Regions from separate parts of the Glaciecola sp. G7-5 genome, predicted to be linked through region 3. Evidence: predicted binding sites of a transcription regulator. Region 3 holds the regulator's gene; each other region holds the start of a gene.
What was found. The regulator FNR, encoded in region 3, switches genes on or off when oxygen is low (the NO sensors DNR and NnrR bind a similar motif). The targets are predictions, from matches to a motif close to TTGATCTAGATCAA.

Region 1 (4,792 bases), 240 kb from region 3:
TTGCACCAGCCGAAAGTTTTTTTAAGGCACTAAAATCACTTTGCCTTTTACCGCCCTTGAGGTAACTTTTTGTATCGCGCCTACCGCATTTTCAAGTGCGAAGGTCTCGTCTATAACGACCTTAACTTTACCTTCGGTGTACCAAGCTATCAGTTCTTTCATATTCATCATAAAATCTTGTGGCTGATGCTGGGTAAACGAACCCCAAAATACACCAACAAGCGAAAACCCTTTAACAAGTGCTAGATTTACCGCAAACTTAGGTATCTCGCCACCGGCAAATCCAACGACCAACAAGCGCCCTGCCCATGCCATTAACCTTGAGCAAGTATGGAACATGTCTGCGCCTACACATTCATAAACTACATCTACACCCTTCCCCTTAGTTAAGGCTTTTACTGTCTCCTTGAGGTCTTGTTCGGTGTAGTTAATTGTTATGTCAGCGCCATTTTGCTTTGCAACCTCACATTTTTCGTCACTTGAGCAAACTGCGATAACCTTCGCTCCCAAAATTTTACCAATCTGCACGGCGGCTAAACCAGTACCGCCTGCGGCGCCTGTTACTAAGAGTGTTTCGCCTTCACGCAATAGGGCACGCTGTTTTAATGCGTGATGCGCAGTCGCATGAGCCGTGACTAGGCCAGCCGCTTCTGATATTGGAATTGAATCAGGGATGGGCATAACTTGATTACATGGTATAGCTACTTTTTCGGCATAGCCGCCCAATTGACAAATACCGATTACCTTCATCCCTACTTTTAAATACGGGACGCCTTCTCCAATTTCACTGATTATCCCCGCCACCTCGCTACCCGGAATAAAGGGAAGCTCAGGTTTCATTTGATAAAGCCCTTGTACAAGTAAGCTATCAGGGAAATTAACGCCAGATGCTTCAACATCAACTACAACTTGTCCTTTCCCAGCGCTAGGTGTGGGAACTTCTTCGTAAGTTAAATCAGCTATTGGCCCAAATGCATTACATAAAATCGCTTTCATACTTAGCCCTTTTTTAGTGCTTGTTTGTTGTGACCCACCACCAAGTTTTTTCCTAATTGCATCATATGTACTTGATCTGGCCCGTCTGCTAACCTAATTGTGCGCGCATATGCCAGCGTAGCAGATAAGGTCGTATCTTGCGACGTGCCTGCTGCACCATGGATCTGAATCGATTCATCAATGACTTCGCATGCCATTTTCGGTGCGACTATTTTAATTGCGGCAATAATATTTTTAGCTACTTTATTACCGTATTTATCCATATTATCAGCCGCTTTTAGCGTCAACAGTCGTGCTTGTTCTATTTTGCAATACATCTGAGAAATACTTTCGCGAACCGACTGCTGTTTACTTAAGGCTTGCCCAAATGCAATACGTTGCTCTACTCTTTCGCACGCCATATCGAGGGCTCGCTGAGCGCAGCCAATCAAGCGCATGCAATGATGGATGCGGCCAGGGCCGAGTCTACCTTGCGCTACTTCAAAACCTCTTCCTTCTCCTAAGATAAGATTTTCTTTGGGTACTTTCACATTTTCAAATAAGACTTCAGCATGACCAATGGGTTCATCTAAATACCCCATTGCAGACATTGCTCTTACAATCGTCACGCCCGGTGTATCCATTGCCACCAATATTTGTGATTGTTGGGCATGACGAGCTGCACTTGGATCGGTTTTACCCATCACGATCATTATTTTACAATTATTATTCATCGCGCCACTGGTATACCACTTACGTCCATTTATTTCATAGTGATCGCCCTTGTCTTTAATACTGGTTTCAATATTGGTCGCATCAGAAGAAGCAACGGCCGGCTCGGTCATCGCAAATGCAGAGCGTATTTCGCCATCTAATAAGGGCTTTAGCCATGTTTCTTTTTGCGCTTGGGTGCCATATTTTGCGAGGACTTCCATATTTCCCGTGTCAGGTGCACTACAGTTAAAGACCTCGGAGCTCCATAACACTCTGCCCATTAATTCGCATAGTGGAGCATACTCAAGGTTACTTAGCCCCGCACCGTACGGTAGATATTCTTTGGGCAAAAAAAGGTTCCATAAGCCCTGTTCTTTTGCCTTTGCCTTTAAAGACTCCATTAGTTCTGGCGTTTGCCAACGGTCGCTATTGTTCGCCACTAAATCATGATATCTATCTTCAATTGGGTATATTTCTTGGTCCATAAATGCAGATAGTTTATCCATTAAAGCTTGGACTTTGGGACTATGGTCAAAATTCATTATTTTCTCCTTGCCACACATTAGCTATAGGTTATTTTCGCTATATGTTTTGGCGTATCTAAATGAGGAACATTATTGAAACTATTTAATTGAAAATTTTGTTTGTTAAAGTAAAACTGACTCACACTGGTATTTTTTATTTGCAAGTTAAAGGCAATCGCTTGTTCTACAGAGGTATTAAGAAGTGCCATCAAAAATACGGCCATAGCGCCGCCAGAACTCACGACTAATGCGTTTTTGTGACTGCCTTGACGAATAAATTCAGCGCCTTTTTTTACACGCTCGCAAAATTGTAACCAGGTTTCGCCGCCACTCAGTATTAATTCATCTTGTGACCACGCTAACATGGCACTTTTTAATACCTTATACCATTCACTCCGAGGAGATGATGGTGCCGGTTTACGGTCTGGATGTGCAGCTAAAAAAGCCGCGACAATGGTTTCAAAGTTAAACTCATTCCAGCAATTATCCGTTATAATTTTATTTTCTTGCCCAGACCTAAGAATGCCCATTGCGGTTTGTTTGTGCCTTAGCATATCACCAGTAACAACTATATCGAATGATTGCCCACGCTCGGCAAAATAGTCCCCGAGTAAAGCAGCCTGTTGATGCCCTAAATCACTTAATTTGTCGTAGTCTTTTGCCCCAAAAGAAGCCTGTGCATGACGTACCAAATACATTTGCGCCATTGTTTTGCCTGTCGAGTATTGTTATTGGAAGGTTAATAGGTTTATGAGTATAAGAGTAATTGATTATGTTGATATAGTCTTATTAGTTGAAAATATAGCGCTTGCTAGTCTGCAGTAGAAAGTCACTATTCATTAATATAGATCAAGTAAATATAACTAAAACGCTGGTAAAGTAAGCTCCATCAATAGTTTTGAGCTAAATATATGAGCGTTGCTGAGTTTTTTGACAAAAAAATATTAAATAAATACAACACGACTGGACCGCGTTATACCTCATATCCAACCGCGGTCGCCTTTTCGTCTGAATTTACCGATAGCGATTTTACACGTAGTATCTCATGTGTTAACAGTGAGGGGAAAAATCCTTCGCTTTCACTCTACCTGCATATCCCCTTTTGTCATTCTCTTTGTTATTACTGTGGCTGCAATAAAATTGTGACGCGAAATGAAGATAAAGTTGCGCAATATTTATCTTATTTGAAAAAAGAAATTCGAACACGAGCCAGTAAGTTTGATGGCTTTGTTGTTAATAACGTGCATTTTGGCGGAGGTACACCAAGCTTCTTAAGCGCACGGCAACTAGACGATTTACTGCAAGAAGCCCGTCAACACTTTAACTTTTCCAACGATATAGAACAAAGCATCGAAGTAGATCCTAGGCGAATAAGCTTAGATTACGTCAACGAACTCTATGCAGTTGGTTTTAATAGGCTGAGCATAGGGGTGCAAGATGTCAATAAATCGGTTCAAGAAAAAATAAACCGTGTTCAAAGTACCACCTTTATACGAGAACTCATTGCAAGAGCAAAAGTGGTTGGCTTTGCCTCAGTCAATATAGATTTAATTTATGGGCTCCCTGGACAAGATGAGTCAAGCTTAGAAAAAACATTGATTGAAGTTGAACGCATGGACCCAGACAGGATTTCCTTGTTCAGCTATGCTCACATGCCAAACTTATTCCCGGCCCAACGCAAAATTAAAGAGCAATGGATGCCTTGTGCCGATCTAAAGTTCTCTCTTTTTAGACAAGCCATTAATACTTTATGTAATTTAGGTTATGAATTTATTGGCATGGACCATTTTGCTAAACAAACTGATGAACTTAGCATTGCAGCAAAAGAGCGCAGTTTGGGTAGAAATTTCCAAGGATATACAACAGACCAAGCAGATTGCTTATTAGGTTTAGGCGTGTCGTCTATTAGTAGTTTAGGTACCGCCTATGCACAAAACGTTAAAAGCTTAGGGGACTATTATCGCGCCATTGACGGTAAACAGCCGCTCATTGAAAAAGGTATCAGTCTTAGCCAAGATGACGTGATTCATCGCGGGCTTATCAATCAATTGATGTGCAATTTTTTTGTCGACAAAAAAGCCTTTGAAAAAAAGTATCATATTCACTTCGATAGTTTCTTTGCAGATAATTTAGCACAACTACAGCCTTTTGAAGACGACAATCTAATCACCAACGACGAAACGAGTATTACTATTCATGCAAGAGGTCGATTGTTAGTGCGTAACATTTGTATGAGTTTTGATCAATATATTGAGTCACCCGCACATCTGCGTCGATACAGTCGCGTCATCTAAATGTAAAAAGCCGGTAAATATTGCAATTATTTACCGGCACATCCTTACTCAACGTTATAAGTAGGCTATATGGGTGAGCCCGGTGGCAATGCTTTTATCTTAAGTGACATCGGCCAAACACCATGTTCCCAATAGTGTTCAACATGCTTAAGCAATACTTTATTGGCTAACTTATTGTCGTACTTATCCAACCATTTTTGATAGTCCATCACTGTTTTTTGCATCTCTAATTTCACATCGCCACTCAATTCACTGTCGTTTAATGTGTCAAAAAAGACAGATAGT
Region 2 (4,792 bases), 730 kb from region 3:
GTTCGTTATTCCCTTTGGCCACTAAATAAGAATGCAGCACTTCTTTGATTTGCTGACTGGCGACTGCGTTAGCCTTATTATCAACAGTGTTAGTTGCCGTCGCTGAAGCATGATTGGTTTTATTGTGGAGTTCACTGTGTTCAGGACTTTTAAACAAAATAGGCGCTGAAACTTTCCCGGCCGCCGGCACATCTTGTAGGCCTGAAAGGTAAGTGTTTTCTATGGTAATAGTGACGGGTTTTGCAGTTAAGCTTACTTGAATCTGATTTGTATTATTTTGATTTTGTGCCACAAGTATAATTGCCTTGTGAAGGGCTTCTGGCTTTATTCCTTGCACAAGATGTTGCTTAATTGACGCCCCTAAGGCCGTCAAGTTTTGCGTACTCACGTCAAGCACAATTCCTTTATGCAAATTAGGCGAGTGCGGTGAAACCACAATTGACGATATCGCTTGTTTAATTTGTTTTACCTGACTTTGTAAAACGACATTGAGCTCAGCAATTGCCTGCTTGCTTAGCGAAGCTTGGGGCGATTCGCTCAACATTAGCTTACTAAGAAACTTGTTTTCGTTGTTAGTATCAAATTGCAGTGAAACTTTAGGAAGGCTTGATAACAACGATGTTAGTTCTCTAGCCAAGGTGGATGAAACTGCTCCAGGTATTTTACTATTTAAAGGTAAATCCAGCGGATAGGGCTGCCTTTTGCCAATGTTGATATTAAGTCGCAAAAGCTCAGCATTTGCCGGCTCAACAACGTTTGCAGCGAGGCTTTGCGCTGGGCTTTTGAGAAACTGCGCTTGTGCGTTTGCATTTACATTGATGTTTGGCTGACCGGTGGCATTGACTATCGCCACTATTGCCTTGGCTAAATTAGCTGCTTGTAATGTATTACTCGCTATTTGTACTTGATTCAATACCAGGGGTTGGACTTTTTAATAATACTCGTTGGGAGATCTTGCCACTGCGTTGCCAACGATGTAGCCACATTTTGCAAGGCTGGACCACTTAACTTCTGTTCAAATCCATGACCGTTTTTTTCAAGAATAAAAGTCGCTGTTTGTTGGTTTGAGGTCACCAATAATAACCTGTCACCAACGACTAGTTTGGCATTAACTGTATTTTGCAGGGTATTTTTGTCTAGCAGTAGTTTTTCCCCGCTAGCTTGTGCTTGCAATAAAACTTGATTGTTTGTTACGTTAAGCACCTGCAAACTTAAGCTTTGAGCTGATGGATCGATTACTCTTTGCGCAGGTAATCCTCGCGGAGCATAGCCCGATTGCGTTGTGTCAATCACTTTTGAAAGTGATTGTATAGTTGTGTATTGCGTATCTGCCATAGCTAGCTATCGGCTCAAGAGCTAAATTTATCAAGCATTTTTACGTAAAACCTACAATTAAAACCCTAACAAATTTCGGTTTAATGGGCCGCTTGTCGCTAATTTATAAGCAGGCACCTAGGTGACTCATTTGATTCGAATCAAATCAACGGAATATTCGATTAATTTAAGGTCAGAATTGCGCCACAACTACTGCATAAGGCGATAATTTTGTGCTAGTATTCGCGGGCTTTGCAACCATACGAGATTACGCTTTGCCCATTCTATCTGCCCATCAGGTTAGCTGCGAAAAACAAGACCGAATATTGTTTCAAGATATTGACCTGTCTGTAGAAGCGGGTGAACTGATTATGCTGAAGGGTGAAAATGGTGCGGGTAAAACAAGTTTATTAAGGATACTAGTTGGCTTAAGTACGCCAAATAGTGGCAACGTTATCGTCAACGACCAGCCGCTAAATGAAGACCTCAATAGCGCCGCCGAAAATATTGTTTATGTAGGGCATAAATTGGGCTTTAGTGCTTTGCTAACGCCGGTTGAAAACTTACAATTTTATTTACGGTTAATTGGTCAAGTTGAAGCAAACGACAACACAATACTAAACGTACTGTCAATGCTAGGCCTTGATGGTTTAGAAGATTTACCTCTAAAGAATTTGTCAGCAGGACAGCAAAGAAGAGTGGCTTTAGCAAAGCTTTGGCTTAATAAGAAGGCTGTTCTTTGGGTGTTAGATGAACCTTATACTGCACTAGACGTAGCAAGCGTAAGTTTATTAGAACAACACATTGAAACATTTTTGAAGCAAAAAAATGCCGTTATCATGACATCTCATCAAGCAACAAGTATTGCCCACCAGCAGAGGATATTTGAGTTGGAGTATCTTTGGTAATGGCAAACGAGACGACATCAACGACAGTACTTGGCGATCATTCAAACAAGGGTGTAGTCGCTGCACTTCTTGCTATGGCTAAGCGTGATATGGCATTAGCCTACCGCCAGCGCGCAGAATTAATGCAACCTTTGATGTTTTTCGTCTTAGTCATTACTTTATTTCCATTGGCGCTGGGCCCAAGCCCTCAAACCTTGCAGTTGGTGAGCGGTGCAATAGTGTGGGTCGCGGCAATTTTGTCTTTGCTCATGGGGCTTGAGCGCCTATTTCGTGATGATTATCTCGATGGTAGTCTAGAACAAATGATACTTTCCCCTACACCCCTTTACATGTTGGTGTTGGTCAAAGTGCTTGCCCATTGGCTAGTCAGCATTGTTCCGCTACTGATTATCTCTCCCTTGCTTGCGCTGTTTTTGAATATGACCCAAGTCATGTACACAACACTTATTGTTACTTTATTGCTTGGTACCCCTATCATTAGTTTGGTGGGTGCTATTGGCGTTGCTTTAACCGTTGGCTTGCAGCGTTCTGGCGTGCTAGTGGCACTGCTGCTTATTCCCCTATTTATACCGTTACTAATATTTGCCACCTCGGCAATAGAATACGCATCGATGAATTTACCTATTGCGCAACTCCTTGGTATTATGGCATCGATGCTTTTATTCACGTTGGCGCTGTCGCCAGCGGTCATCGCTTATTCATTAAAGGTAAGTCAAAACTAATGTTGAAATGGATTAACTCATACGCGCAGCCTGAAAAAGCCTATGGCGCTTGCAATACGCTACTACCTTATTTTGTCGTAGTTTTATGCGTATGCTTTCCGCTTGGGACTATTTGGGGATTAGCCTATGCGCCAACGGATTACCAGCAGTTTGATGTTTACCGCATTATTTATATTCATGTACCCAGCGCCACCTTATCATTGAGTACCTACGTAGCAATGGCGACTGCTGCCTTTGTAGGCATTGTATGGCAATGGCGTAGCGCATTTATGACGATGATGGCATTGGCGCCCATTGGCGCGGTTGTCTGTTTTATATCATTATTTACTGGGGCCGTTTGGGGAAAACCTACTTGGGGAACCTATTGGATTTGGGATGCTAGACTCACTTCTCAACTTATTCTGCTATTTTTATATTTAGGTGTGATCGCACTTTACGTTTCTTTTGATGACAAACAACAAGGTGCTAAAGCTTCTGCGGTGATGGCGATCGTGGGCGTTATCAATATCCCTATAATCAAATATTCTGTTGAGTGGTGGAATACCCTTCACCAAGGCGCCACAATCAGTAAGTTAGATAAGCCGTCTATGCCAGCGGAAATGGTGACGCCTTTAGTGATAGCGATGTTAGGTATGGCTGGCTACATCGGAACCGTTGGTTTAATAAGACTAAAAAACGAATTAATTAAACGAGATGCGCATAGACCTTGGGTTGCAAACATCTTGCAAGATGAAACTAGGGAAGCTCCAAAAATCATTCGACCATTTTGGTGGGCTATCGTATTCGCCTTATTGGCCGTAGGTGCTTATTTCATGATGCAGCAAGGCGTTAAATTTGAGTCTTACGCTAGCTTTATTGATATGGGCGGACGTGGCTTTTTTGTTTGGTTAAGCTTTGGTCTTAGTATTTTGGTCATGCTCTTGTTACTTGCTTTTAGCGTGCTTGAGCGAAAAACAATCGTAAGTGAAGCACATAAACAAAAAGCACGAGTAGAACGCATTTTGGCCGCTAGAGCCGCGGCAAAGCAAAAGAAAAACGCTAAAAACACAGAGAAAAGCGCAAATAATCCTTAATTTATAAATCGAGACAAGCAATGAACCAACGAAGAAAACAGAGACTTATTGCCGTAACTAGTATCATTTTGCTGATTGGCGCTGCCGTTGGCATTATGCTAAGTAGCTTAAGCGATAATGTTGACGCGTTTTATACTCCAAGTGAAATTTTTGAAGGTAAGGAAAAAACTGGGGTAAAGCCTGTTATTGGTCAGCGTATTAGAATTGGTGGCATGGTTGTGCCTGGCAGCGTCGAGCGTAATACCGACACACTTGCTGTTAGCTTTGACCTTGTGGACTTAGGACCGGCGGTCACTGTTCAGTTTAAAGGCATTCTGCCCGACTTATTTAGAGAAGGCCAAGGTATCGTGGCTACGGGTGTGCTTGAAAAAGAAAATTTAATCGTGGCGCATGAAGTGTTAGCTAAACATGATGAAGAGTATATGCCATCGGACCTTGCAGAAAAAATGAAAGGAATTAAGCATGTACCTCCGTCTCAGGGGAGTTATTAATGATACCAGAAATAGGTAATTTTACGCTTGTTGTCGCATTAGTATTATCAATACTATTGGCCGTGTATCCACTATGGGGCGCGCAAACTAATAACATAACAATGATGAAAATGGCGCGGCCGCTAACCATCGGCCTATTTGTGTTTACCTTGTTTGCTTATATCTGTTTGACGCATGCGTTTATGACCGATAACTTCAGCGTAAGTTATGTTGCGCAAAACTCCAATAGCCAGTTACCGTGGTATTACAAAATGACCGCCGTTTGGGGTGGACACGAAGGTTCC
Region 3 (4,792 bases):
GTGACTCTAGCTTGAAGTATTTCTAGCGAACTACTCATTACACTGACTATGCCTGGCGCTTGTTTTTTATTTGGTTTCGGGTCAGGGGAAAACCATTGTTTCATAAAACCACCGCTAGCATTACTCAAAAAGCGGTCTGTCTTTTGTTGATTAACCTCATGATCATGTTCAAAATTTTCAATCAACTGTGGCCTGAAATCAGCACTAAGATTGATGGCAATAACAAAGTCCGCACCTAACTGACGACATTGGTTTACCGGAACGGGATTAACTACAGCGCCATCGACCAACCATCTACCTGCATGCTCAATCGGTGGAAATAACGCTGGGATGGCACATGACGCTTGGATAGCATCGCTTATATCACCTTTGTTGAACACCACCTCTTTGCCAGAATACAAGTCGGTAGCCACTGCTGTGAATGGTAACTTCATCTCTTCAAATGTAGGAGCGCAAAATTCTTCTTTGTGCTTGGTAAATACTTTTTGTCCGCTGGCAATACCGCCTCGCCTAAAGCCCAGTCCTAATAAGCCAAACACTTGCCAGTCAGTAAGTGAATATGCCCATTCCTCTAACTCATCTAATTTACCGCTTGCGAATGCAGAGCCTACATATGCACCAATTGAACAACCGGCGACGACATCAATTTTAACCCCTAAATCCTCTAGGGCTCTGATGATTCCAATGTGCGCCCAACCTCTTGCTGCTCCTGCGCCTAACGCTAAGCCAATTTTCATGTTTACTCTACTTTAATTCTATTATTGAAACCAGATCGTCAATATCTTGAGATTCTGCTTTAGGCAGTTCAGGCGTATCAAATGCGATGTCGCCTTCACCATTTATTCGTGTTTGTACACTAAGGTCTGTAAAGTCAAACAAGGTCTGATCTAACATATGCGAAGGCACAATATTTTGCATTGCTTTAAACATAGATTCAATGCGTCCTGGGAAGCGTTTTTGCCAATCTTGCAACATTAACTTAATGTTTTTGCGTTGCAAATTTTCTTGCGATCCACAAAGATTACAAGGAATGATAGGAAAACAAAGCGTATCTGCGTATTTTTGAATATCCGCTTCAGTACAATAGGCAAGGGGACGAATAACAACATGCTCGCCATTGTCACTTACCAGTTTTGGTGGCATTGACTTTAATCTTCCACCATAAAACATATTTAAAAACATGGTTTCTAACATGTCATCACGATGATGACCTAATGCTATTTTCGTTGCTTCCAACTCTTTCGCTGTACGATACAAAATACCGCGGCGCAGTCGAGAGCACAGTGAACACGTGGTTTTGCCTTCAGGTATTTTGTCTTTGACGATTGAATAAGTATCTTCTTCAACAATCTTATATTCAATCCCTAAGCCATCTAAATAGTCAGGTAGAATGTGCTGCGGAAAACCAGGTTGCTTTTGATCGAGATTGACCGCTACTATGCTAAAAGAGATAGGGGCGATGCGTTTAAAATACATTAATACGTCGAGTAGCGTGTAACTATCCTTGCCGCCCGATAAACAGACCATGACCTTGTCACCGTCTTCAATCATATTAAAGTCAATGATTGCTTTACCGGTCTCGCGACGAATACGCTTTTGAAGCTTATTAAAATTGTATGTAGATTTGAGTTTAGCTGACATGAGCACTTCACAATAACGAAAAACCTGCTAAGTATACAGCAAGCTTATTCGTTATTGCATCACAATGTGGGGATATTTAGCCTACTGCGGTAAACGCAATATCATTTTCTGGAATACGTTGCTTTATTCCATCAAAATCAATAATGCTAATTAATTTACCGTCGACTTGGATTAGGTTTTCTTTTTGAAAGCGCGTTAACAAGCGAGAAATCGTTTCTACCGTTAAGCCTAAATAATTGCCAATTTCGTTTCTTGTCATCGACAGATTAAATTGTTTGGCTGAGTAGCCTCGTTCATCAAAACGCATCGATAAATGATTAATAAAATGCAATAAGCGTTCTTCAGCGCTGCGCTTACTCAATAACATAATTAAATTATGATCATGTTTAATTTCTGAACTCATAAAACGCATTATTTGTTGACGTAACTTAGGGTAATTACTCGAAACTTCTTCTAAGGTTTCATAAGGCAATTCGCATACCATGGCTGTTTCAAGTGCTTGGGTATAGCTTTGGTGAACTTCGTCTTTCAAGGCATCAAAGCCGATAATATCGCCAGGGAAATGGAAACCAGTAACTTGCTCAATGCCGTTTTTGTCACTTATGTAGGACTTAAATGAACCAGAACGTACCGCAAACAAAGAATGAAACTTATCGCCCGCATTAACCAACTTATCATGCTTTTGCAGAGGGCGTTTACGTTCAATAATATCATCGAGAGAATCTAACTCATGTTTATTTAAACTCACTGGAAGACACAAATGACTGAAAGTACAACTCTGACAATGTATTGATAACTCTTTATTTGACATGGGCTCTCTGCTGTTTTGCTATTCCAAGTTTGTTATACCTTGAAACAAATCGAAAATCAAAATTATTGCAAATAAAAACAATAAACTGGCAATCGTAAGTCGCGTCGCTTTGTGTTGCAATATCGGAATAAGGAAACTAGCTCCTAAACTGCTCGCAACCAAAGCGGGTAATGTGCCTAAACCAAAACAAAGCATGAACAATGCGCCTTGCACTAGGCTGCCACTGGCCAGTGACCATGTAAGTGCCGAGTAGACTAAACCACACGGTAACCAGCCCCAAATCATTCCGTAAAGTATGGTGTACCAAGGACTTTTAAATGGGATTAATTGCTTCGCAATTGGGGCTAAATGCTTCCATAGCTTAGCACCTGCCTTTTCGAAATAAATAAGACCTTTGTATATATCACTGATATAAAGAGCAAGTAGTAATAAAAATATAATGCTTAAACTTTGCAATATCAGTAAGCCTGTAACCACACTCGATGAGAAAAGGCTACCCAACCAACCCGTGAGTGCTCCAGCAATAGTGTATGAGAAAATACGCCCAGCGTTGTAGCTCAGAATATAGGGCGTGTGTGACGTGTTTTTAGGTACGGCAAAGGTAAACGCGCTTGCTATTGGTCCACACATGCCTATACAGTGGACTCCACCTGCGAGCCCAATAAGAAATGCCGAAAAGTAACTAAATTCAGACACTATTGTTTGCTTTCTTTGTCTGTTGTATTGTCTTCATTTGGTAGGTTATTCGCTTCTTTATTTTGTTTAATATCATCATCAAACAGTATGCTGTAACCTTGCCTTTCTAAATCATCAAACTGATTTGATTTAACTGCCCAAAAAAAGATGCCTATTGCGATACCAACAATTATTATCGCCAAAGGAATTAATACATAAATGATACTCATCACTGATACCTTGTTGTTACTTTTTATGTAGATGGATAACATAAAAAGCATGTTATTTATCATACCTTGTGTATTTACTACTTGGCTAGCTTAGCGCATTAAACGTGTTGAATTATATACCACAACAATCGAACTAAGCGACATACCTAAAGCCGCTTGCCATGGCGTTAGCCAACCAACAACTGCAAAAGGGAGAACCAAAAAATTGTAAGCTAAAGCCCAAGCAATATTTTGCTTTATTTTGGACTTTGTTCTCTTTGCCATGACTAGTAGGTCAACAACTGATTGTAATTTTGGATTTAGTAATACAATATCGGCCGCATTTTTAGCAAGGTCTGAAGCGTTGCCTACCGCAATGGATACGTCAGCTGCTGCCAATACGGGAGCATCATTGATACCATCACCCAGCATAACAACCCGTCGTTCTTTCGCCTGAAGTTTGCCGATGTAATTTAGTTTTGCCTGAGGGGTACTATCCCCAACAGCATTGTAAATGTTTAATTCCTCTGCAACTTTGTTGACATTAACTTGAGTATCGCCACTTAATATAGTGAGTTCATGACTGCCTAATTGACTGACAATACCAGAGGCGTCTTTGTGTACTGTGTCGCTAATCCAAAATGCGGCTATTAGGGTGTCACTTGTACTTAGTAACACATTCGCACCCTCAACTTGATTCATAGCACTTGCAGAATTCAAAGCGTTTATCATTGGCAGTATCATGGCTTGGCTACCCAAAAATAGTTGTTTATCGTCAAGCTTTACCGATATACCTTCACCTATTTTAACGGCGTATTCACTTAAGTTAAAATGTGTCGCACTGTAGGCTTGGTCATCACGCTGATGAATATATTGTTCAAACGCTTTTGCGATAGGGTGCTCTGATCTGGATTCTATGCTATTTACCATAGCCACAATATATGACGCTAGTTCGTGTTCTGGCACATCAAAAATGTCTTTTGAAGGGGGATTTATCCATTCTTTGTTAATTGAGAATTTGCCTTGGGTAAGTGTTCCCGTTTTATCAAAAATAATGTCGGTGGTTACAGTGAGTTGTTCAAGTGCATCAGCACGCTTTAGTAAAACGCCCATTTTATTTAATTTTGCCATCGCGCACGTTATCGCCGATGGCGTGGCTAAACCTAATGCGCAAGGGCAGGTCGCTACAAGCACAGATATAGTAATCCAAAAAGCATGATCGTTACCTTGAGCATACCAATAAAAATAGGTTAAGGCCGAAATTGCTAGAACCGCGAAAACAAAATAACGAGAAAGCTTATCTGCAGTGGCCGCAACTTTTGGTTTGCTCGCCATGGCCATTTCTTGTAAGCGAAGAATTTGATTCATCATTGCATATTTAACAGGAGCTTCAACACGCATTATGATGGAACTATGTTGATTTAAGGTCCCTGCATAAATGCGTTGCCCAATCGTC

Region 1: hemN (oxygen-independent coproporphyrinogen III oxidase) is a predicted target of FNR. The motif match lies at 3,053-3,066, and genes of this name have one in related genera.
Region 2: ccmA (cytochrome c biogenesis heme-transporting ATPase CcmA) is a predicted target of FNR. The motif match lies at 1,466-1,479, and genes of this name have one in related genera.

The regions. Positions count from the first base shown of each region.
Region 1 covers NZ_CM147892.1:3,886,170-3,890,961, forward strand. The annotation lists gene AC0L6H_RS17145 (NADPH:quinone oxidoreductase family protein) at 22-996, opposite strand; gene AC0L6H_RS17150 (acyl-CoA dehydrogenase family protein) at 999-2,231, opposite strand; gene AC0L6H_RS17155 (histidine phosphatase family protein) at 2,252-2,920, opposite strand; gene hemN (oxygen-independent coproporphyrinogen III oxidase) at 3,125-4,507, shown strand; gene AC0L6H_RS17165 (zinc-dependent metalloprotease) at 4,573-4,792, opposite strand, start outside.
Region 2 covers NZ_CM147892.1:4,383,023-4,387,814, reverse strand. The annotation lists gene AC0L6H_RS19385 (flagellar hook-length control protein FliK) at 1-913, opposite strand, end outside; gene AC0L6H_RS19380 (hypothetical protein) at 910-1,335, opposite strand; gene ccmA (cytochrome c biogenesis heme-transporting ATPase CcmA) at 1,548-2,222, shown strand; gene ccmB (heme exporter protein CcmB) at 2,297-2,944, shown strand; partial or broken gene AC0L6H_RS19365 (heme ABC transporter permease) at 2,944-3,660, shown strand; gene ccmD (heme exporter protein CcmD) at 3,757-4,017, shown strand; gene ccmE (cytochrome c maturation protein CcmE) at 4,038-4,508, shown strand; gene AC0L6H_RS19350 (heme lyase CcmF/NrfE family subunit) at 4,508-4,792, shown strand, end outside.
Region 3 covers NZ_CM147892.1:3,650,183-3,654,974, forward strand. The annotation lists gene rssA (patatin-like phospholipase RssA) at 1-737, opposite strand, end outside; gene ttcA (tRNA 2-thiocytidine(32) synthetase TtcA) at 745-1,641, opposite strand; gene fnr (fumarate/nitrate reduction transcriptional regulator Fnr) at 1,718-2,452, opposite strand; gene AC0L6H_RS16120 (sulfite exporter TauE/SafE family protein) at 2,471-3,148, opposite strand; gene ccoS (cbb3-type cytochrome oxidase assembly protein CcoS) at 3,148-3,357, opposite strand; gene AC0L6H_RS16130 (heavy metal translocating P-type ATPase) at 3,448-4,792, opposite strand, start outside.